Regions from separate parts of the Rossellomorea sp. GCM10028870 genome, predicted to be linked through region 1. Evidence: riboswitches for the same ligand, from Rfam matches in the RefSeq annotation. Region 1 holds a riboswitch; each other region holds the start of a gene.
The links. Region 1 has a riboswitch for S-adenosylmethionine ahead of ACFQWC_RS20645 (methionine ABC transporter ATP-binding protein). Riboswitches for the same ligand answer to the same signal wherever they lie in the genome.
Positions count from the first base shown of each region.

Region 2: another riboswitch for S-adenosylmethionine. It lies ahead of ACFQWC_RS06885 (methionine biosynthesis PLP-dependent protein); the one in region 1 lies ahead of ACFQWC_RS20645 (methionine ABC transporter ATP-binding protein).
Region 3: another riboswitch for S-adenosylmethionine. It lies ahead of ACFQWC_RS14560 (methionine ABC transporter ATP-binding protein); the one in region 1 lies ahead of ACFQWC_RS20645 (methionine ABC transporter ATP-binding protein).

Region 1 covers NZ_JBHTGN010000006.1:8,956-17,045, reverse strand. The annotation lists gene ACFQWC_RS20660 (lamin tail domain-containing protein) at 1-2,541, opposite strand, end outside; gene ACFQWC_RS20655 (MgtC/SapB family protein) at 2,935-3,456, shown strand; gene ACFQWC_RS20650 (glycerol-3-phosphate responsive antiterminator) at 3,501-4,070, opposite strand; SAM riboswitch class I at 4,704-4,808, shown strand; gene ACFQWC_RS20645 (methionine ABC transporter ATP-binding protein) at 4,921-5,946, shown strand; gene ACFQWC_RS20640 (methionine ABC transporter permease) at 5,936-6,598, shown strand; gene ACFQWC_RS20635 (MetQ/NlpA family ABC transporter substrate-binding protein) at 6,610-7,446, shown strand; gene ACFQWC_RS20630 (M20 family metallopeptidase) at 7,459-8,090, shown strand, end outside.
Region 2 covers NZ_JBHTGN010000001.1:1,310,203-1,318,292, reverse strand. The annotation lists gene ACFQWC_RS06890 (tryptophan--tRNA ligase) at 1-933, shown strand, start outside; SAM riboswitch class I at 1,153-1,262, shown strand; gene ACFQWC_RS06885 (methionine biosynthesis PLP-dependent protein) at 1,358-2,479, shown strand; gene metC (cystathionine beta-lyase) at 2,472-3,656, shown strand; gene ACFQWC_RS06875 (bifunctional homocysteine S-methyltransferase/methylenetetrahydrofolate reductase) at 3,672-5,522, shown strand; gene metH (methionine synthase) at 5,503-8,090, shown strand, end outside.
Region 3 covers NZ_JBHTGN010000003.1:125,994-134,083, reverse strand. The annotation lists gene gcvH (glycine cleavage system protein GcvH) at 1-166, shown strand, start outside; gene ACFQWC_RS14580 (YusG family protein) at 596-832, shown strand; gene ACFQWC_RS14575 (toprim domain-containing protein) at 1,009-1,368, shown strand; gene ACFQWC_RS14570 (thioredoxin family protein) at 1,374-1,688, shown strand; gene ACFQWC_RS14565 (SCP2 sterol-binding domain-containing protein) at 1,939-2,289, shown strand; SAM riboswitch class I at 2,389-2,495, shown strand; gene ACFQWC_RS14560 (methionine ABC transporter ATP-binding protein) at 2,648-3,670, shown strand; gene ACFQWC_RS14555 (methionine ABC transporter permease) at 3,667-4,335, shown strand; gene ACFQWC_RS14550 (MetQ/NlpA family ABC transporter substrate-binding protein) at 4,351-5,178, shown strand; gene ACFQWC_RS14545 (carboxymuconolactone decarboxylase family protein) at 5,334-5,699, shown strand; gene ACFQWC_RS14540 (YuzK family famiily protein) at 6,551-6,697, shown strand; gene sufC (Fe-S cluster assembly ATPase SufC) at 7,048-7,833, shown strand; gene sufD (Fe-S cluster assembly protein SufD) at 7,851-8,090, shown strand, end outside.

The DNA of each region.
Region 1 (8,090 bases):
GTTGTTCCGTTCCAAATCAAAGCCGATCATCCAGGCGTAATGCATTTCCCCATCCCGGTTCTCAATATGATGAGATGGATCGGTCGGGTAGGCGTTTGCCTCATAGAATTCCCCGACCCAGAGGATGCCTTCATCATATACGGTATAAGCGGCTTCGACCGGTAATGGAATCTGTCTTGTGAACTGGATTTCCCCGTTATTTTCTGCCTGTACCATGTCGCTTAAATTAAAACTGAATAAGTGATTCTCGGATGCCACCCAGCCGTGATCACGACTAACGGTCACACCGCCTGCATGACCGGTATACGGTGTGCCGTCCGTATTGTAAAGGACAACGGACTTCACCACCTCTCCCGTCTTTCGGTCTGTTACGGTAATGGTACCAGGCCGAATCCCATCATCGACGTAGCTGACGGTAAGCAGCCAGTCTTTTTTTGCATAATAGGTCAATCCTTGAGGCACGAGCCCTTGGGAAAGTCCAGCGATCACCGGACCGTCCGAACTGATATCCCACAAACCTTGGTAGGCAGGATCTTTTTCATGTTCCCACCGTTCCAGCTGGGTGATGATCTGGTGTTCAGGAGTGACTAGTACAGGATCTGATTTTTCCGATACATTTCCTGATGTATCCTCCGCGCTCACTTGTAACGTGTATGTTTGATTACCAACTAACGTATAGAGCGTAAATGATGTCTGGGATGGATCTATGGAGAATTCAAGTTCCCCATCTTTGTAAATGTGATAACGGTATAGATCTGATTCAGTTGAAGCGTCCCAGGTCAAAACGGCATCACCGTTCCCCGCTGATGCCTCAAGGTTGGTCGGTGTTTCCGGTGCTTCTTCATCTGACACGGGGCGATCCGGTGCTTGATCTTCCACAACCCATCCCGGTGTCGGATATTGGCCGGCTGCCAATTTTTCCATTGTCCGGGTATTATCCTTTGGATAGGAATAGGTGACGGTTTGTTTTAGAGAAACGTCCTCTCCAGAGTATTCGGCTCTGACGACTTCGAGTCCATCAGGGTCATAAACGGTCAGTGTATTGCCGCCGTTGACCAGGCCGGCGATATCCCCGAGGACGATCGTATCCTCTTCTTGAAGATATTTGCTACTGTACGAATAGAAATAGTTATAATTGAATGCTTCCTGGGAAATAGGGTTGATGGCTGTATTTCTAGTCCAAATCACCACTGTATCCCAAGGCTTTAGTATGTGAGTGTCCCCGATTTCTTCATCCCAGTTATAGGAAGCGAATCGGTACCCTTTCAGGTCGATTGGGTCCGGGCTGTTGTTATAAAGCTCAAAATATTCGAAGGCATCATAGCCTGCATAGTTATCGGTGTTCGGAATCAATTCGGTGATCAGTAGGTTGGGTGTCGGTACGTTTTCTGTCGGTCCTGTGACGAGTGGTGCTGTAGCTTCCGATTCGTTTCCGACTTGATCGAGTGCCGTTACCTCGAAAGAGTACTCCCTGTTCAATTCCAGAGGGGAGATAATCAAGCTCTTCATGTCAGGGGCGACTGTACCGTAAAATGTTCCATTAATGTAGACGCGGTAACCTGCAAGATCACGTTCTGTATTGGCGTTCCACAATAACTTGACATGATCACTGCCTGGAGTTGCTTTCAGTCCGGTTGGGGTAGCAGGGGCTTCACTGTCCACGACCTCCTGTGGGACAGCCCGGACTTCTTTTGTGGCCGGGGATTCGTTTCCTTCCGGGTCGACAGCCGTCACCCGGAATGTGTATGCCTGACCATTTTCCAATCCATCCATGATTGAAGTGGTCGTGTCCGTTGAAGTGGTCGTTCCATCAGGGTGGTAGATCGTATAGGAGACTGCACCTTCTGAAGCTTCCCACTCAAGGGTGATTGATTGGTTGGCGGGTGTTGCAGTCAGGTTGGTTGGTGTCGCAGGACCAGTCACTTGTTCACTCAACAGGCTGGCAGGAGTCGGTTCTTCATCGTTTCCGAGCTTCTCCATTGCAGCTGAGATAGTGGCCTTGTAAATGATACTTCGGTTAGTGATGCCATCAACTACCCCATCATTAATGAGCGCTGTACTGAGAATATTGTCCTCCGCATCCGCAATCCCTACCTGGCGAAGGCTGCTGTCATGCAAACCCTGACCGGATGTCGTCAGCTTGATTTCGTATACGTCATCGGGAGTGAGATACATGTCATAGTTGGAGTTGAAGTCCCACAGCGGTACATCAGGATAAGCGAATTTCTTTAACCAGAGGACCAGGGATTCTTTCGGCTGGATGATTTTGTCGTCGATGGGCCATCGGTTAGCGGGGCTTGAGAAGTTACTAGTGAAGTATTGGAGCTCATAATCTTGTAGATTGATTGCTTCTGAGGTGGTGTTATAGATTTCGACGTACTCAAAGGGCTGACCGGTGCCTGCGGATTTGGTGACGATTTCCGTGATGACAAGAGGCGGATTGGTTTCTTTCGCGTTTGCGCTGTGAGCATGAAGCAATAAGAGTCCTGCGATTCCTAAAGCAAGAAGGACGGCTATACGGGTGATAGATCTGTTTTTCAACTTCATTTCCTCCTTTTAAATGGTATTTATGTATAAATGAAAAGAACCCCATGGCAATGGAGTGCACGATCATCGTACACACGAATTGACACAGGGTTCTCCTCATCTCTACCCGCTATATAATCTTACTAACTCCATCATACAATGGGGGATTCAGAGTGGCAATGCACATTCTGTAAAATTTAGAATTTTTAGATATATCATTGAAATGGTTGGCTGATTGGTGTATGATAAAAGGAATATTAAGAGGAATGAAGCTTGGTAGGAAGAGGAGAAGAGATCACCTATGAAGCGAACTGTATGGTTTTTTCACTATGGAGTGGAGAAATCAGGCATTCGTTTTGTGGCGCGATCTCTTTTTCATTTAAGGAGGATGGCGGCATGGCGCATTACATGAATGAGGCAACGGAATTTTTCTGGCAGCATGATATCTATTTCCGGATTTTGGTGAGTGCTGTATTAGGGTTCATCATCGGATGGGACAGGACATCGAAAAATAAACCAGCCGGGTTAAAAACATATACGTATGTATCGGTGGCCTGTACATTGATCACGATCGTCTCCATCGAAGGGGCGAATATGCTCAGTCAACCGGACAGCGGAAAAGTGATGGACCCGTTTCGTCTGGCGGCGCAGATCGTATCGGGACTCGGTTTCCTTGGAGCGGGCGTGATCCTGAAAGATGGATTGCGGGTGAAAGGACTGACGTCAGCTGCGATGATTTTCTACGTTGGGGGAATCGGGATTGGTATCGGAGCCGGGTTTTATTCCATTGTCATCTTCGCAACATTTGTAACCTTCATCATTACGAAAATAGGAAACTTCTTTGAAGAGCATGAAATCACGTCATTTCCTCTTCCATGGACACGGAAAAAAAGTAAGACAGAGGAGGAAGAAGAAAAGGTTGGCACGTAAATAAAGAGTGAGCTCAACTCCCAGTGGTTGAGCTCTTTTTTTGGTTAAACATCCAGATTCCAGAGCTTCGGATCACCTGAAGAAATGGCGAGGGCACCGGCTCTTAGTCCATTCAGAATATCTTCCTTATTACTGATCAGGCCACCAGCGATGATGGGCAGCGTAGTCATGGCCGTCAGTTTGTCAATGATGGACGGCATGAGACCAGGAAGGACTTCAATCGCATCCGGCTTGCAGTTCTGTGCGATATCAATTCCTTTGTCAAGGGCATTGCGGTCGATAAGAAAAAGGCGCTGGATCGTCATCAATCCTTCTTCCTTTGCATATTTGATCAGGTTGCTCCTCGTTGTGATGATGCCAGCGGGCTTCCAGATTTCTGCTATGTATTTAATGGCACTTTTCGTGTTGGACAGCCCATCGATGAAATCAATATGTATGAACGTGGTTTTACCGGCTTCCTTCAGCTTTTTTAAATACCCTTCCATTGTAATCAAACTGCCGGTTAGGATGAACACGATGTTGGCGTTTGACTGTATGGCTTTGTCGAGGTCCTTTTCTTCCTTGATGGAAGCGATGACCTGGGATTGGACGATGTCGATAATGTTAGGTTTCATGGAATTGGCCCCTTTTAATAATCTGAATATTGTTTTTTCTTTTAGTATAGCATAGTTGTTTGGGGATTCTTCTTTAATGGAGGCGATGATCTGAGAATTGACGATATATTGGTCGCTCCTTTAGAGAGTGTGGGTCGTACCTTTATAGGTGAATATATTAGACTGCCTGTTAAAAGATGACTAGCACAATTATCGGTAGTGAGATCCGGTTAAGCATCAGAGCTAATCAATAGACGGAAATATTCCGCTTAAATTCGCCATGACGATTAAAAAAGGTTGAAATAAGGGGACATATTCCGCCTATTGACTCTAAAAGTACAATAAGAGGTGATTTTTTTTTGTATAACCGGAAAACCTCCGCTTATTTCCCCTCAAATCTAGTTCCAAACTGAATGTAACCGGAAAATCTCCGCTTATTTTTCTTTATCGTAGAGTGTGGCAGATTCCGATTCTATCTTCTTCTTTCGACTAATCTCAATTTCTCTTAAAGCCAAAAAGTAGAGTAAGGACCGTCCCCGGTTTGTCCAACATAATACAATTAATTCAAAAACCGGATTGACAAACCAATTATAATCATTTACCATTACCCTAATGCTAAAACGCATCATAACTTTAACTTAATAAAGCGATATCTTCTTATCCAGAGAGGTGGAGGGACTGGCCCTGTGATACCTCGGCAACGGGTTCTTATGAATACCGTGCCAATTCCATCAAGTCATGTGACTTGAAAGATGAGAAGAGCGGGACATATACATATTTTTGTGCCTCTCTTCTTATGAAGGGGGGCACTTTTTTATTTGAGCCATGATCGTCAACAAGAAGTATACATAGCGAAAGGAGCAAGTCTTATATGATCAGAGTTCAGAATGTTACGAAAGTATTCGAGACGAAGGATGGCCCATTCACCGCTTTGAAGAATGTTTCCTTCGAAGTGAAGAAGGGAGAGATTTATGGCGTGATCGGATTCAGCGGGGCGGGAAAAAGCACGCTTGTCCGCTGTCTCAATTTTTTAGAGAAACCATCATCAGGTGATATTTTCATAGAGGGGCGCAGCCTGAAAGATCAGTCAGCAATCGACCTGAGACAGGAGCGTCACCGCATCGGGATGATTTTTCAGCACTTCAATCTGTTTCAATCCCGGACGGTGGCAGGGAATATCGCCTATCCTCTGAAACTTGCAAAATGGCCAAAAGAAAAGATCAGCGAGAGAGTAAAGGAATTGCTCGCGTTTGTCGGACTTGAAGATAAAGCGAAGCATTACCCGGATCAACTGTCAGGAGGGCAGAAGCAAAGGGTGGGGATAGCAAGAGCCCTGGCGACGTCGCCTTCGATTCTACTCTGCGATGAAGCAACATCCGCACTTGATCCTCAGACGACGGAATCGATTCTGAATTTATTAAAGAGAATCAACGCGGAGTATGGCATTACGATTGTGATGATCACTCACGAAATGGGGGTCATCCGGGAAATCTGCGATAAGGTCGCGGTCATGGAAAATGGAGAAATCGTTGAAGAGGGAAGCGTCTTCGATATCTTCTCCAACCCGCAGACCCCGACGACGAAAAACTTTGTGAAGAGTGTCATGAATGATCAGCTGCCGGCATCGGTTCTCGACAAATTGAATGACAGCAAAGAAGGGCGCATCTGCCGCCTCATTTTCAAGGGTGATTCGACGGGCACGCCGATCCTTTCCGAAACGGCAAAGAAATTCGATGCCCACATCAATGTGTTATTCGGCCAGATCACGGAACTCCAAGGTAAGCCGTTCGGGAATCTCATCGTACAGATCATTGGCAGCAAGAAAGAGACGGAAGAGATCCTGGATTATTGGAAGAACAGATTATTCGTAAGCGAGGTGGAGAAGCGTGCAAGTTAACTGGGAATTATTCTGGCCAAGAATTATTGAAGCGACATGGGATACCGTGGCGATGGTGTCATTCTCCCTTCTATTTGCAACGTTGATTGGGCTTCCCCTCGGCATCATCGTCGTTGTCACGCGGAAGGGGCACTTACTTGAAAATAAAGTCGTCTTTTCCGTATTGAGCAGCATCATCAACGTATTTCGTTCGATCCCGTTCATCATCTTGATGGTGGCCATCATCCCCTTTACAAGATTGGTAGTGGGCACATCGATCGGAACGGCGGCAGCCGTGGTACCGCTTGTCGTATTTGCAGCACCGTATATTGCAAGACTGGTAGAGAGCTCGCTCCTTGAAGTGGAACCGGGTGTCATTGAAGCGGCGGAGTCCATGGGGGCAGGGCCGTGGCAGATCATCTTCGGGATCCTCATTCCGGAAGCACTGAGTACACTGGTCCTGAATATTACGATCGCGACCATCGGACTCGTCGGAGCATCGGCCATGGCCGGGGCAGTCGGAGGCGGTGGACTCGGGGACCTCGCCATTGCTTACGGATATCAGCGATTTGAAACATCCGTCATGATCGTGACCGTCATCATTTTAATCGTGATGGTGCAGGGACTGCAGACAGCAGGGAATACATTATCAAAAATCATCAGGAGACGTTAGGAGAGAGGAATATGAAAAAATCAATCAGCCTGGCAAGTATCGCCATTCTATTAATCACCCTTATCTTGAGCGGCTGCTCGGGAGACAGTGCATCCGGCTCAGGTGAAAAAGAAGTCGTGAAAGTCGGAGTGAATGGATCTGGGGTGCCGATTTGGGAGTATATGAAGGAGAAAGCAGCGAAGGAAGGGATTGAAATCGAGATTGTGGAGTTTGCCGATTACGTGAGACCGAACCAGGCGCTGGCCGATGGGGATATCGACCTGAACGCCTTCCAGACGATTTCGTATTTTGATTCATTCGTTGAAGAACATAATCTGGACCTTGTACCGATCGGCTCGACGATCATCGCGCCGATGGGAATCTATTCGGAAAAATATCAATCGGTAGAAGACTTACCGAAAGGCAGTAAAGTAGCCGTTCCTCAAGAGGCGACGAACCTTGGCCGTGCCCTTCTCCTACTGGAGGAAGCAGGCTTGATACAACTGAAAAAAGGATTTGATCAGTCACAGGGTCTCGAAGCCATTAAAGAAAACCCGAAAAACCTTGAATTCACACCGGTCGTCGCTGCCCAGACACCGAGGGTACTGCCGGATGTGGCGGCATCGATCATCAATAATGGTGTGGCGGTTGAAGCTGGGTTCATTCCGGTTGATGATAGTATCTATATCGAAGGGGCGGAATCCAAGCCGTTCATCAATATCATAGCTGCCCAGGAAAAAGAGAAAGACAATAAGACCTATAAAAAGATCGTTGAGCTCTATCAGGAAGATGACGTAGCGGAACATATCAAGAAAACATACAAAGATTCCCTGATCCCGACATTCGTGCCGGTCAGTGAATTGCATTAGGAGGGAAAAGAGATGAGTCAACCAGCAGCGATTGCCCATCGTAAGAACAACATCCTCTCGGCAGTGGATCAACTGGCTGTGAAACTCGTGTCGACCAGCCATCAGATCCACGACAATCCTGAAATCGGTAACGAAGAGTTCTTTGCTTCAGAGACCTTGACCACCCTCCTTGCAGCCAACGGATTTTCCATTGAACGGGGAGTGGCGGGCCATGAGACTTCCTTTGTGGCACGCAAACATTCAGGAAAAGAAGGGCCGGTCATCGGCTACCTGGCTGAATATGACGCCCTGCCTGGACTCGGTCACGCCTGTGGTCACAATATCATCGGGACGGCAAGCTGCGGGGCGGCCATCGCCCTGTCGTCCGTACTCGATGAAACAGGAGGGGAAGTGGTCGTGTTCGGGACTCCTGCCGAGGAAGGCGGTCCGAATGGAAGTGCGAAGGGCAGTTTTGTTAAGGCGGGCTTGTTCGAAGGAGTGGATGCCTGCATGATGGTCCATCCGTTCAACAGGACAACACAGACAGGGAAAACCCTTGCGGTGGATCCACTTGATTTCGAATTCAAAGGAAGATCTGCCCATGCGGCAGCTTCCCCTGAAGACGGCATCAATGCCCTTGATGGTGTGATCCAGCTGTTCAACGG
Region 2 (8,090 bases), on a different contig from region 1:
GCCATTAAACCGGCATTACGATTGGCAGAGAATCAATCCTACAACACCGCTTATTTTGTTGCGGATTATCATGGGTTAACGAAGATACATGATCAGCATGAAATGAAAGAACTATCTTATGGAGTGGCGGCAGCTTGGTTAGCATTAGGGTTGGATCCTGATCGAGCGATTTTTTACCGTCAATCTGATGTACCTGAGATTTTTGAATTAAGCTGGATCCTCGCTTGCTTTGCACCGAAAGGATTAATGAACCGGGCCCATGCATATAAATCAATAGTTGAAGATAATCAAAAAAGGGGCAGAGAAGTAGATGCAGGGGTCAACATGGGCTTATTCACCTACCCGATATTGATGGCGGCGGATATCCTTCTATTCCAAACGGAACTGGTTCCTGTCGGTAAAGATCAAATTCAGCATGTCGAAATTGCAAGGGACATTGCAGAAAACTTTAATAAGCAATATGGCGAAACATTTGTTCTTCCCGATTATGTGATACAGGAAGAAACATCTGTTCTACCGGGACTTGATGGACGAAAAATGAGTAAAAGCTATAACAATACCATCCCATTATTTGAAGAATCAAAAAAGCTTCAAAAACTAATCAATAAAATCAAAACAGATTCTTCACCCCCTGAGGAGCCTAAGGATCCTGAATCGTCCGTCATATTTTCGCTTTATAAGGAATTTGCAACATCCGATCAAGTTGAAGAAATGAGAAGGAGATTTCAAGGCGGAATAGGGTGGGGAGAAGCGAAAAAAGAGCTATTCCAAGTCATGAATTCATTTATCGAGGAACCTCGATCCAAATATGAAGAACTAATAGCCAACCCCAAGAGGCTGGATGCCATTTTAAAAGAAGGAGCCGATAAAGCAAGAGAAAAGACGATTCCATTTATGAAAGAAATTAAAAGGAAAATGGGTATCTTTCATTAAATAAAATGAATCGCTCTATTTTTTGAATTCAGCCATTCATCTGGAGTTGATTGGAGGGAATGTGCGGACCTCTGCAAGAATATAGAAGCAGACGAAAAACGGCTCAAAAAGTTGCGTCACTATGTATGCTTCATTTTCGGATAATTCATAATTCTCATTGACATTTGTTCTTCTTTGTTATAAGTTATGGGAAAGTTATTTTTCACAAAATCATATAGTTTCTTATCAAGAGAGGTAGAGGGACTGGCCCGAAGACACCTCAGCAACCAGCCACAGTTTTAGGTATGGTGCTAATTCCAGCAAGTTGATGTCAACTTGGACGATAAGAGGGAGAACGAACGTACAAAACCTTCTTATTTTCATTAAGAAGGTTTTTTTGTTTTTTCCCTTTTCGTTTACAGGGAAAGAAAAGGAGAGAAGAATATTGAAAAAACATATTGATACTTTGCTTGTCCAGGCGGGAAACCGGAAAGATCCTGCAACGGGTGCTGTGAGCCTACCCATTCATTTATCGACTGCTTATGAACATAAGGGGATTGGGCAATCGACAGGCTATGATTACACAAGAACAGGAAATCCAACCCGCGCAACCTTAGAAGACACCCTCACTCAATTGGAAGAAGGGCACAGAGGGTTTGCCTTCAGCTCGGGGATGGCAGCGATTCAGGCAATCCTTAGCTTATTTTCCAGCGGGGATGAATTGATTGTTTCGAAAGACCTATACGGCGGGAGCTACCGTTTGTTCGTACAGTATGAAGCACAATATAGTATCAAATTTCATTTCGTCGATACAAGTGATGCCGGCTCCATAGAAGAACAAATTTCTAAGAGAACAAAGGCCATCTTTCTTGAAACGCCAACCAATCCATTAATGAATGAAGCAAGCATTTCTGAGGTTGCTGGAATCGCAAAGTGTAACGGGTTGCTTTTAATTGTCGATAATACCTTCTACACACCTGTTCTTCAAAAGCCACTCACTGAAGGAGCAGACATAGTTATTCACAGCGCCACGAAATACTTAGGGGGCCATAATGACGTGCTGGCAGGTGTTGTGGTTGTAAACACAGAGGAGCTGGCGGGAAAAATCTGCACCATTCAAAATTCCATCGGCGCGGTTCTCTCACCATTTGATTGTTGGCTTTTATTAAGAGGGATGAAAACCCTTAGTCTCCGAATGGCTCAACATGAAAAAAACGCAAGAAAACTAGCAAAATATCTTGAAGGGCACGAATGTGTAACGGACGTTTTATATCCGGGAAAAGGCGGCATGCTTTCCTTTCGAATCGCAAAGGAAGAATGGGTGGATCCCTTTCTCAAACACTTAAAAGTTATTACGTTTGCTGAAAGTTTAGGAGGGGTTGAAAGCTTTATCACCTACCCCGCAACCCAAACACATGCAGACATTCCCGAAGAAGAAAGAAATAGGTTGGGTATCTGCAACAGGCTCCTGCGGTTCTCTGTAGGAATTGAATTTATTGATGACCTGATTGAAGACCTGGAGAATGTATTTCAACAATTGGAAAAAGAGGTGCTTACGTATGAGTAAAAAACCATTTTCACTTCAGACGTCACTCATTCATTCTCACGGATTTGATAAAGAAACAGGAGCGGTCTCTACACCGTTACATCATGCTACAACCTTTCACCAACAGGATTTTGATCAATATGGAACATATGACTACAGCCGTTCGGGAAATCCGACGAGGGAAACTGTTGAAGAAACGATAGCGGAATTGGAAGGTGGAGTAAGAGGCTTTGCCTTTTCATCAGGGATGGCGGCAATCTCCACAAGCTTTTTATTATTATCGAGTGGCGACCACGTTCTAGTATCAGAAGAAGTGTACGGTGGGACATACAGAATGATTACAGAGGTCCTCACTAAATTTGGGATTGAATATTCATTTGTGAACATGAAGGATCTTCATGAAGTGGCTTGTTCAATTAAACACAATACGAAAGTGATTTATATGGAGACACCTTCCAATCCGCTTCTGAACATCACCGATATTGAAGGAGTCGTGAAGCTTGCCAAGGCGAATGGATGTTTAACGTTTCTGGATAATACCTTCATGACTCCCCTGCTGCAAAGACCGATCAGCTTAGGTGTTGATGTTGTTCTTCACAGTGCCACTAAGTTTCTTGCCGGACATAGTGACGTCTTGGCGGGGCTCGCGGTAACGGGAAATGAAGAGATTGCCAGGAAGCTTGCTTTCTTGCAGAATTCTTTCGGTGCGGTCCTCGGTGTCCAGGATTGCTGGTTGCTCTTAAGAGGGCTGAAAACACTGCATGTACGATTGAAGGAATCATCAGAATCCGCTTATAAGATTGCGAGCTTCTTAGAAAAGAGAAAGGAAGTAGAAGAAGTGTATTATCCAGGCTTGAGCTATCATCCCGGTCGTGAAATTCAAGTCCGACAAGCAGAGGGTCCTGGAGCGGTTCTTTCCTTCCGGTTAAAGGGTGCAGAGGAAGTGAAGCAACTCATACAAAATGTAAACATTCCCGTATTCGCCGTAAGTTTAGGAGCTGTTGAATCAATTCTATCCTATCCATCAAGGATGTCACATGCTTCTATGCCGAAAGCTGAACGGGAAAGGAGAGGGATTACTGATGGTTTATTACGATTATCAGTAGGACTTGAAAACGTGGATGAATTGATTAACGATCTTCATAAAGGTTTAGATAGTATTCAAAAGACCAACCGAAACAACGTTATAAATTTATAAAAAGGAGGGAATGTCATGAAGCCGTTGCTAGAAGCACTGAAAGAGAGAATCTTGATTGCAGATGGGGCCATTGGAACGTTGTTGTATTCATATGGAGTGGACAGATGCTTTGAAGAATTGAATCTTTCCCACCCAAATGAAGTGTTGAAAGTCCATAAGGAGTATATTGATGCAGGAGCAGATATCATTCAGACCAATACGTATGGAGCCAATTATCAAAAGCTTTCCAGATACGGATTGGAGGATTCGGTTAAGGAAATAAATACAGCTGCAGTGCGTCTAGCAAGAAAAGCCGCTGGTGTTAACACCTATATTCTGGGGACCATCGGGGGAATCAGGGGCATTAAACAAAATGTGTCGCTGGAAGAAATCAAAAGAAGCTTTCGGGAACAGCTTTACTGTTTATTATTAGAAGGTGTAGATGGCATCTTGCTTGAGACCTATTATGATTTCGAGGAATTAACCACGGTTTTAAACATTGTCAAACGTGAAACGGACATTCCTGTCATTGCTCAAGTTTCTCTACATGAAACAGGAGTTCTTCAAAATGGAATGGAGATAAAAGACGCACTTCAGCAATTAGAATTATTAGGGGCCGATGTTGTCGGTATCAATTGCCGCATGGGGCCATTTCATATGGTGAACTCATTAGAGGAAGTTCCATTACCTAAAAGGGCATTTCTTTCCGTCTATCCAAACGCCAGTCTGCCAAACTATGAAGAAGGTCGATTCTATTACTCTGCTGAGCCTGATTACTTTGGGGATATAAGCAATGAGTTGCGACTGCAAGGTGCAAGAATCATTGGAGGCTGCTGTGGAACCACACCTGATCACATTCGTTCTGTAGCAAGCAGATTAAAAAGCCGTGAGCCTGTTAAAGAGAAAGTGGTGAAAGCAAAAAAGGTTGTTCAGTTATCATCACCTTCAATCAGGGGAAACTTGCTGCATGAGCATGTAAGAGAAAAGAAAACACTCATTGTTGAACTCGATCCACCTAAACATCTCGACACAAAGCTGTTCTTCCAAGGGGCTGAGGCATTAAAGAAAGCTGGAATTGACGCACTCACGCTTGCTGATAATCCGTTAGCATCTCCTCGTATTAGTAATGACGCCATTGGGAGTCTGGTCAGGTCCAAATTTGATCTTACACCTTTAGTTCACATCACTTGCAGGGACCGTAACCTGATAGGACTTCAATCCCATCTTATGGGATTGCACACGTTGGGCATTCACAATATTTTAGCGATTACGGGTGACCCGGCGAAGATTGGAGACTTTCCTGGGGCAGCATCCGTTTATGATTTATCTTCCCTTGAACTTATTGAACTCATCAAACAAAACAATGAGGGGATATCCTTTTCCGGTAAGTCACTCCGGGAACGTACTCAATTTTCAGTAGGAGCGGCCTTTAATCCAAATTTCCGTCATTTAGACGCTTCTGTAAAAAGGCTTGAAAAGAAAAAGAAAGCCGGAGCTGACTATTTCATTTCTCAACCGATCTTTGGGAAAGAACAGCTGATTCAAGTACATGAAGCTACGAAGCATTTAGATGTTCCGATCTTTATCGGAATCATGCCATTAATCAGTTCGAGAAATGCTGAGTTTCTCCATCATGAAGTACCGGGAATCAATGTTCCAGAAGAAACAAGAAAAAGAATGAAGGAAGCGGGAAGTGATCCTGTAGTTGCAAGAGCAGTTGGAATGGATATTGCAAAAGACTTACTTGATACAGCAATAGATCTTTTTAATGGGATTTATCTTATCACGCCTTTTGTCAGGTACGATATGAGCATTGAACTGATTCATCATATACAAGAGAAAACCAGCACAGAAAGAGAGGTTCCCTATGGCCATCACTTTGTTTGAAGAACAGCTTAGGAAAAAAATACTCGTACTCGATGGAGCAATGGGAACGATGCTTCAACAAGCGAATTTATCCCCAGAGGATTTTGGTGGAGAAGAGCTTGAAGGATGTAATGAAAATCTGGTTTTAACAGCGCCGGAGGTCATCTATCAGATTCACCTGGAATATTTGAAAGCAGGGGCTGATGTGATTGAAACGAATACGTTTGGGGCAACCCCCATTGTGTTGGACGAATATGATATAGGATCTAAAGCATACGAAATCAATAAAGTAGCAGCTGAAATCGCCAAAAAAGCAGTAGAAGATGTCTCAACTTCCGAGTGGCCCAGGTTTGTTGCAGGATCTCTCGGTCCCACTACCAAAACCTTATCTGTTACAGGAGGGGTAAGCTTCGATGACTTAGTAGACAACTACCGGGTTCAAGCAGAAGGTCTTCTCGATGGAGGAGTCGATGTCCTGTTACTTGAAACGAGTCAGGATGCGTTAAATGTAAAAGCAGCAAACCTCGGAATTCGAACTGCTTTTGAATCAAGAGGGAAAGTGATCCCCATTTTGTTATCCGGAACCATTGAGCCTATGGGCACTACACTCGCCGGCCAGAACATCGAAGCATTTTATTTATCCCTTGAACATTTAAACCCTTTGGTAGTTGGTCTAAACTGCGCAACAGGACCTGAATTTATGCGTGACCATATCCGTTCCTTATCAAGCTTAGCCACTACCTATGTAAGCTGTTATCCGAATGCAGGACTTCCTGATGAAGAAGGAAATTACAATGAGACGGCTGATTCACTCAGTATAAAGATGAAAGGTTTTGCTGAGAAAGGCTGGGTGAATCTTGTTGGAGGGTGCTGTGGAACGACACCGGAGCATATTCGTGCCCTTTCAAATGTGGTAAAGGGATTACCTCCTCGTAAACCCAATGAGTCTCACCCTCATGCGGTGTCGGGAATTGAAGCGTTCGTCTATGAGGATGCAGACAGAAGACCGATTCTGGTCGGAGAGCGGACGAATGTCATCGGTTCACGTAAATTTAAACGATTGATTGCAGAAAATAAGATAGAAGAAGCGTCAGAGATTGCGAGAGCACAAGTGAAAAATGGAGCTCAGGTGATCGATATCTGCCTTGCAGATCCCGATCGTGAAGAAGTAGATGATATGAATGTATTTATCCAGGAGGTTGTGAAAAAAGTAAAAGTTCCACTTGTCATTGATTCAACGGATGAGAAAGTGCTAGAGACCGCTTTAAAATATTCTCAAGGGAAAGTAATCATTAACTCGATTAATCTTGAAGACGGAGAGGAGCGGTTTGAGAAGATTACAAAGCTGATGAAGGAATACGGAGCGGCGGTTGTAGTAGGGACGATTGATGAAAAAGGAATGGGTGTATCAGTCGCACGTAAGGTAGACATTGCCCTTCGTTCACATAAACTGTTAACAGAGAAATATGGGGTTGCCTCAGAAGACATCATCTTTGACCCTCTCGTATTCCCTGTGGGAACAGGGGATCAGCAATATATCGGTTCAGCCAATGCCACCGTTGAAGGGATAAGACGGATTAAGGAAGCCTTACCTGAATGCCCTCATATCTTAGGGGTTAGTAATGTTTCTTTTGGACTGCCTCCTGTCGGAAGAGAAGTCCTCAATGCTGTGTATCTTTATCACTGTACAAAAGCGGGCCTTGATTATGCCATAGTCAATACGGAAAAACTAGAGCGCTTTGCCTCTATTCCTGAAGAAGAAGTTCGAATGGCGGAGAAACTCTTATTTGAAACGACGGATGAAACCCTGGCTGAATTTACAGCATTTTATAGAGGGAAAAAGAAAGAAGTAAAGGTACCCGTCAATACTATGAATCTAGAGGAGAGACTGGCTCATTATGTGGTGGAAGGGACGAAGGAGGGACTGATTGCCGATTTAAATATCGCCTTGGAGAAATATGATGCTCCCCTGGATATCATCAATGGCCCCCTTATGGCCGGAATGAGTGAAGTCGGAAGATTATTTAATGATAACCAGCTGATTGTAGCGGAGGTATTACAGAGTGCCGAAGTCATGAAAGCATCCGTTGCTCATTTGGAACCACATATGGAACAAACGGAAAGTTCATCTTCGAAAGGCAAAGTGATCTTAGCTACGGTTAAGGGGGATGTTCATGATATCGGTAAGAATCTCGTTGATATTATTCTCAGTAATAATGGATATAAAGTGATTGATTTAGGCATTAAAGTGACCCCTCAGGAACTGATAGAAGTTATACGGGAAGAAAAGCCGGATATCGTAGGTTTGTCCGGGCTCCTTGTGAAGTCTGCCCAACAAATGGTCATTACTGCTCAAGATTTAAAACAGTCTGATATTTCAGTTCCTCTTGTAGTAGGTGGTGCGGCACTCACCCGAAAATTCACTACGAATAAAATTGGCCGGGAATACGATGGGCTGGTTCTTTATGCGAAGGATGCAATGGATGGACTTGGCATCATGAATAAGATTCAAAATGAAGAAACAAGATTGCAGTTGGAAGAAGAGTGTCGCGATAAGTTAAGTAAGGTCGTTTCGAATGAAGATTCACC
Region 3 (8,090 bases), on a different contig from region 1:
CGGTAAGGTGGTAGAAGTGAATGAAGAGCTGTCTGATAGCCCTGAGTTCGTGAACGAATCACCTTATGAAAAAGCTTGGATGATCGTTGTTGAACCTTCAGACGTTGGAGAAGTAGACAAGCTTATGACAGCTGAACAGTATGACGAAATGATTAATGAAGGATAATTTCTACCATGCACCTTGAGAATTTCTCAAGGTGTTTTGTTTTTTATTTTGGGCACCATATGAGTAGACGTTTTTTATAAGAAAGCTCTTTTCGCAACAATTGTTGTTCTTAATATATAGACTGCCAGTGCTGTGTGATTCAGTGTGAACTAGGTGGTGAGGGGAAGTTCTCCTCTTTCAGCTAGTATTCGAACGAGCAACCCAGCTTAGCAGAACGGGGCCTCATGCTTAGAAGGTTGATTGGAGCGGAAGGTGCTCGACTCCTGCGGGAATAGCGGGAAAGTTGAGACCCCACAGGGCAAAGCCCGAGGAGGCTCAACTCACGCCCCGCGGAAAGCGAGCACCTGGAGCGGAAATCAACCACTGCACGCTTTATTAAAACAACAAAGTTTACGAAAAATGCCTTCTAAAAAGAAAGGATGAATACGTATGGTGCTCAAGCCTAAGAAATTAGATGTAACCAACAGGGTGACAGGAAAACTGAAAAATGGTGAAGTAGAACTATATTTGGATAATCAGCCAATCGGCAGAATGGCTTTACCTCTTGATGGATTAAGCATGGAGCCAAACTTTGAAGCAAAAGAAAATAAAATTTATCAAAGCTACACTTCCACGGAAGGCGATCAAGCAAGATACACAGATTGTGATGAGGGTGGCTGGTGTTAGAAATGCTCATGGTGCCAGATTCGACAATGAATCTGGCACCATTTGTATAAGCAGATAGGCAAACCACTTGCGCATTTTTTTATAAACATGAGAAAATATAAGTAGAAAGTGGACATCATCTCTTGTTATTTGAATATACTATCGTAATCTTATTTCTGAAAGATAAGGTGATGATCATGATGGAACTTGACGAAAAAGTAATCATTGTCGAAGGAACAACTGACAAACGAAAAGTGAAAGATATCATCAAAGAACCGATTGAAATTATTTGTACAAACGGGACCATTAGCATTACGAAAATGGACGAACTCATTGATGCATTATTGGAAAGGGATGTCTATATCCTCGTAGATGCTGATGATGCAGGTGAAAAATTACGAAAGCAATTTAAACGTGAGTTTCCTGAAGCTGAACATTTGTACATTGATCGTATGTACAAGGAAGTGGCAGCAGCTCCCGAGTATCACCTGGCGTCTGTCCTGATTGGAGCCAATATAGACGTTCATAAAGAATATTTAGGAAAAAGGATGATCTAGTTTTGATTGAGGTAAGTAATACCGAAGCATTAAACGATCTGATTGAAGGCCATACGCTTGAAGCCGTTTACCTTTATACACCGATGTGTGGCACCTGTCAGGTGGCAAGTAAAATGATTGACGTAGTGGAAAAGCTTCCGCAATCTTTTCATTTTGTGAAGGCCAACTTGAATTATTTGCCCCAATTTGCAGAAGAACAATCCATCGAAAGTGTACCCTGCTTGCTTTTATTTAAGGATGGAGTCGAGTGGGAGAGGATTTATGCCTTCCAATCCGTGCCATTTCTATATGAAACCTTAAACAAGATCACTGATCGTTAGAGGGATAAGAGACCTTTTGGGAGAAGGTCTTTTTTATATGTCTCTTTCTAAACGATTTTCTTTCTACAAACGAAGACATATTTCTCGGGAAATATTGCGAATGGCATCATTTTTTGACTAGTATCCATCCAAATTCTTACTGTTCGACAAATTAGATGAATACGTTCAAAACATGTCGAGAAAGTATAAAAGGGAAAAATACCTAAAAGTGGAATTGTAATAATATAGAAGTTTCACTGGGAGGGTATTCATGCGAATATATTTAGAGGAATTAGTAGATCAGTGTCATTCAAGATATCACTTACGACTCTTATTTCCAGACAGCCCATTTGTTCTTCATTTTGATTGTGGAAAAGATTTGTACGGTATTTCTATTTCGAGCAAGGGATGCGATGTATTAGATGATTTGAGTGAAGACGCTCATTTCGTAATTGAAGGAATGGAGGAAAAAGTGGTTTCCCTACTCACAGGGGAAGAACGGTTGTCTCAACTGATCGAAGCCGGGGTACTTGAAATCAGAGGAGGGTATCGACCGCTTCTATTTGTTGAATCTGTCCTTTGGCTTACGAGGTCAAGGGGAAAAGAGCCGGTAAAAGTTTAAAAAATAATTGACACACTCTATAACCGATGATAGAATCTCTCTTGTAGCAAATTTTCAGAGTCTTTAACTATTTAAAAAAATTTAATAATCGATACTTTACTCTTATTAAGAGAGGTGGAGGGACGTGCCCTATGAAGCCCGGCAACCGTCAATGAAAATTGAAATGGTGCCAATTCACTCAAAGCATATGCTTTGAAAGATGAGAGAAAGGATAGTCCTATATGATTATGCCTTTCTGCTTATCGCAGAGAGGCATTTTTTAATGATTTAGAAAAAGATGACGGGAAAATGCCAGCTATGTGCAACCATAATCTTGATTAAACAGGTCGTTTTACTCCGAAAGAAGGTGGAATACAACATGATTACCATTTCAGATGTGAAAAAAATCTATCAATCCAAATCGGGTCCAATTTCAGCCGTTGATGGCGTCAATATCGAGATTGCCCAAGGAGAAATTTTTGGAGTGATTGGCTATAGTGGAGCAGGTAAGAGTACGCTGATCCGCATGCTCAATGGTCTCGAAGTTCCTACAGAAGGAATAGTGGACGTGAATGGTCAAATCGTTTCCCGGGTAAAGGGTAAAAAACTGCGGGAAGCAAGACAGTCGATAGGCATGATTTTTCAACACTTTAATCTCCTCTGGTCTCGTACAGTATTAGAAAATATACAGTTCCCATTAGAAATTGCTGGAGTACCAAAGAAAGAGAGACTCCATAGAGCCAATGAATTATTGAAGCTTGTAGGATTGGAAGGCAGGGGAGATGCCTATCCTTCTCAACTGAGCGGCGGACAGAAACAACGAGTGGGGATTGCAAGATCCCTTGCTAACAATCCCGATGTCCTTCTATGTGATGAAGCTACTTCCGCTCTAGATCCACAAACAACTGATTCCATTCTTGATTTATTGGTGGATATTAATAAACGCTTAGGGCTGACGATTGTCCTGATCACTCATGAAATGCACGTGATTCAGAAGATCTGTCACCGTGTCGCAGTCATGGAACAAGGAAAAGTCGTGGAACTCGGGGATGTATTGGAAGTGTTCCGAAATCCACAAGAGCAAGTGACAAAGCGTTTCGTGAGAGAAGTCTCGCAAGTAAAAGAAACGGGTGAAACCATTGATCACCTATTGATGCAATATCCTAATGGGAAAGTGTTGAAATTTACTTTTGTCGGTGAATCAACTGAGCAACCGCTTATCACCACTCTGATAAGGAAGTTTGACTTAGACGTAAACATCCTTCAAGGACAAATCTCCCAAACTCAAAAAGGTGCCTATGGAACGTTATTTGTTCACCTTGATGGGGATGAACGGACCATTAAAGATGCATTGACGTTTGTTCAAACGCAACTGGTTCAAGTGGAGGTGTTAAGAGGATGATTGAAAATTTATTTCCAAATGTAGATTGGGAGAAGATGTGGGAAGCAACCCTCGAAACCCTGTATATGACCGGGATGTCTGTAGTGATTACCTTTGTACTCGGAATGATCCTTGGGATTTTGCTCTTCCTCACCTCTAAGGAAAATCTATGGGATAACAAACTGACATACACGATTACAAGTGCAGTCGTAAATGTGTTCAGATCGATTCCATTCATTATATTGATCGTGTTGTTAATTCCGTTCACCAAGTTTTTATTGGACACAATCCGTGGAGCGAATGCAGCTTTGCCGGCACTGATCATTGGAGCTGCTCCGTTTTACGCCCGTATGGTAGAAATTGCTTTAAGAGAAGTGAACAAAGGCGTCATCGAGGCCGCGAAAGCGATGGGGGCGAAAACGAGCACAATTATCTGGAAAGTCCTGATCCCGGAATCCATGCCGGCTTTGATTTCAGGAATTACAGTAACAGCGATTGCTCTCGTTGGATATACGGCAATGGCCGGGGTCATCGGAGCAGGCGGTTTAGGAAACCTGGCCTATTTAGATGGCTTTCAACGAAGCAGGGAAGACGTGACGCTCGCCGCAACCATTATGATCTTACTCATTGTGTTTGCGATTCAAATATTAGGTGATTTCTTTACAAATAAATTAGATAAACGGTAAAAGGAGAGAAATATCATGAAAAAATGGGTAGCAGGAGTTATTGCAGCAACAAGCATTTTTGGATTGGCAGCATGTGGGAGTAATTCAGAATCAGGAGGAGGCAGCGACGAGAAAGAATTAGTGGTTGGAGCTTCCAATATTCCTCACGCTGAAATTCTTGAACAAGTGAAGCCTTTATTAGAGGAGAAAGGTATCAATTTAGAAATTGAAACGTACCAAGACTATATCTTGCCAAATAAAGATCTGGATAATGGGGATATTGACGCAAACTATTTCCAACATGTACCGTACTTAGAATCTCAAAAAGCGGAACACGGTTATGATTTTGAAAATGCTGGCGGCATTCACATTGAGCCGATTGGCGTTTATTCTAAAAAGTACAAATCCCTTGAAGAGCTGCCTGAAGGTGCAACGATTCTAATGAGTAATTCTGTAGCAGATCACGGACGTATTCTTACGTTATTAGAAGAAAAAGGTCTTATTACATTGAATGATGGAGTAGACAAGACAAAAGCAACGCTGGAAGACATTAAAGAAAATCCAAAGAAACTAAAATTCGATTACGAATATGAAGCAGCTCTTCTTCCACAATTGTATGAAAATGAAGAGGGAGATGCTGTTCTGATCAATTCCAACTATGCGATCGATGCAGGTTTGAATCCTTTGGAAGATTCGATCGCCATTGAAGACAGTAATTCTCCATATGTGAATGTGATTGCTGTGAATAAAGGTGACGAAAACAAAGAGGAAGTGAAGGCGCTTGTTGAAGCTCTTCGTTCAAAAGAAATCCAGGACTTTATTAAAGAGGAATGGGACGGGGCAGTTGTTCCGGTGACCGAATAATTTCATATAGCGTAAATAAGAAACCCGATTCTGATTGATCAAAATCGGGTTTCTTTTCTGGATAAGTACTTACCGTATTTTTTTTAAACATAATCATTTCCATTATAGCTCATACTATTTTCGATGAATCTATTTCAGAAATGGAGCTGAATGAAATGCAGATAGAACCAAGAAATACAACAGAAGCTGCCCTTCATGATTATAAAATGGGACTTGGAATCTTCACTGAAAAAATGCCTGAGCTTGCCGAGCAGTATAATACGTTTACCGAGCACTGCTTTAGAGAAGGAGTTCTTTCAAAAAAAGAAAAGCAGTTGATCGCGTTAGGAATAAGTCTTTATTCCCAGGATGAATATTGCATCATCTATCACACAAAAGGATGCCTGGATCAGGGGTGTTCAGAAGAAGAAATCCTTGAAGCAATAGGAGTAACGGCTGCATTTGGCGGCGGAGCGGTCATGAGTCAGGCTGTGACTTTAGTACAGCAATCGATTCAGGACTTGAATCAATTGAAGCAATAAGTGAGTGATGATCGAGGGGGAGAAATCCTCCTTGATCTTTTTTGTTGAATTAGTGATCAAAAAATGTTTTTTACACAACTACATAAGACCTTCCTGGGCTTTGTCAATTAGTGGGTCTGGATGGAGAGGGGAACTACTTTGCTTGCAGCATCAAGCGTTTGGCAAGCCTACTCAACCTATACGGAACGCACTCTTGGCATACACGTAGTTTTGCAAGAGTCTAGGCAGTTTCCCTCACTATAAAGAAATTCCCTGAATACTAATATGCAGCCATAAAGTAGTAGCACAGAGTGGATTGTAGCAGAAGGCACTTGACTCCTGCGGGAAATAGAGGAAAAGTAGAAAAGCGGATGCGGCTCGCTCAGCCCCGACAAGCATAAGATGAATGGGCCTAAGAAGGCGTTCTTTGCCTTCTTGGACCATTTAGCTTATGACCTCGAGGGGCTAGCCGCCGGAGCTAGAAAGGTCGAGACCCCGCAGGGCAAAGCCCGAGGAGGCTCGACTTCCTCCCCGCGGAAAGCAAGTGCCTGGAACGAAAAGGAACGGTCTGTGTTTTTATGTACGTCTCTTCAGTGAAAGTGATCACCAAGCATTAAATACTTATTCAATAAAATGAATATATATTAAAAAAGCTATTAATTGGCAGTATAATGGCGGAATTTTGTGAAAACTTAATGGTAGCCCCTCGGAGTCAGGTTGAAAAGATGAATTTAAGAAAAAATGACCCTATACTGGTTTTGTCTTGTGAACGAGGGGGTAGTATAGTTGTAAAGTAATTAAAAACCTGAAAGGAATGATTCATTATCGACTCTCTTGAGAGTATCTCGTACACAAGTGAAATGGAAAAGGCAATGCATGGAGCCCATGGGATTGGTTATGAGGTGTACAAACGAAAGCATGATGTCAGAATGCAAGTAGAGAAAAGAAGAGAGCAGGACTATAAGGAAAGCAGAAGAATGATTGCTGCACTTGATCGTAAGGTGCACTCTAATATATAATAAGGAAGAAAAAAGGAAACCAGTGTAGACGATGCACTGGTTTTTTTATTGTTATGAATACAACGCCAAGTCTAATAACGGAAGAACAAAGCGGACGGTTTCATAGGTTTCAAATTATATCAGTATCGATATGTTCACCATGACAGGAAGCTGTATAAGAAACCCCTACATTTTTCCTGTATTTTAAGTTAACAATAGAAAAGGATTATCTTGTCAAGTTTACACTATCTGTATAGTTGAAAAAGTTGATAATAGCTTTTATTTGTTATAAGATTGTAATGAGAATAAATTGAGAATGATTAAAGAATTTAATTCTTAAATTCATTATAAAGTCACGGAGGTAAATACACATGGCAGGTTCTACTTTAACAATTAAAGATCTTCATGTTGAGATTGAAGGAAAGGAAATCCTGAAAGGGGTTAACCTTGAAATTAAAGGTGGAGAAATCCACGCAGTAATGGGACCAAATGGTACAGGTAAATCTACTTTATCTTCTGCTATCATGGGTCATCCAAAGTATGAAGTGACAAAAGGAAGCATTCACTTCGACGGTGAAGATGTGCTTGAAATGGAAGTTGATGAGCGTGCTCGCGTAGGTCTATTCCTTGCAATGCAGTATCCTAGTGAAATCAACGGTGTTACGAATGCGGACTTCTTACGTTCAGCAATCAACAGCCGTCGCGAAGAGGGCGAAGAAATTTCTCTAATGAAATTCATCCGCAAAATGGATTCTGAAATGGAATACCTGGAAATGGATCCAGATATGGCACAGCGTTACTTAAACGAAGGGTTCTCTGGTGGAGAGAAGAAGCGTAATGAAATCCTTCAATTAATGATGTTACAACCTAAGATCGCCATCCTGGACGAGATTGACTCTGGTCTTGATATCGATGCCCTTAAAGTTGTATCAAAGGGAATCAATAAAATGCGCGGTGAAGATTTTGGTTGCTTAATCATCACTCACTATCAGCGTCTTCTTAACTACATCACTCCTGATCATGTTCACGTCATGATGCAAGGACGCATTGTGAAATCTGGCGGAGAGGAATTAGCACAACGCCTGGAAGCTGAAGGATATGACTGGATTAAAGAAGAGTTAGGAATCAAAGACGAAACTGTTGGCCAAGAAGCGTAAGTGTTAGGGGGATGAAAATGACTGTAGAAACGAAACTACCAGTAGATCAGGACTATGTCAGCTCCTACTCAAAACAACTTGGAGAGCCAGAATGGTTAACAACCCTTCGTACAGATGCCTTTGATAAAGTAAAGGATCTAAGCCTTCCAGTTGCTGATAAAACAAAAATCACGAATTGGAATTTTACTCAATTCCAGAAGCATACTGTGGAAAGTGATGCGTTTTCATCATTGAGTGAGCTGCCGGATGAAGCTAAA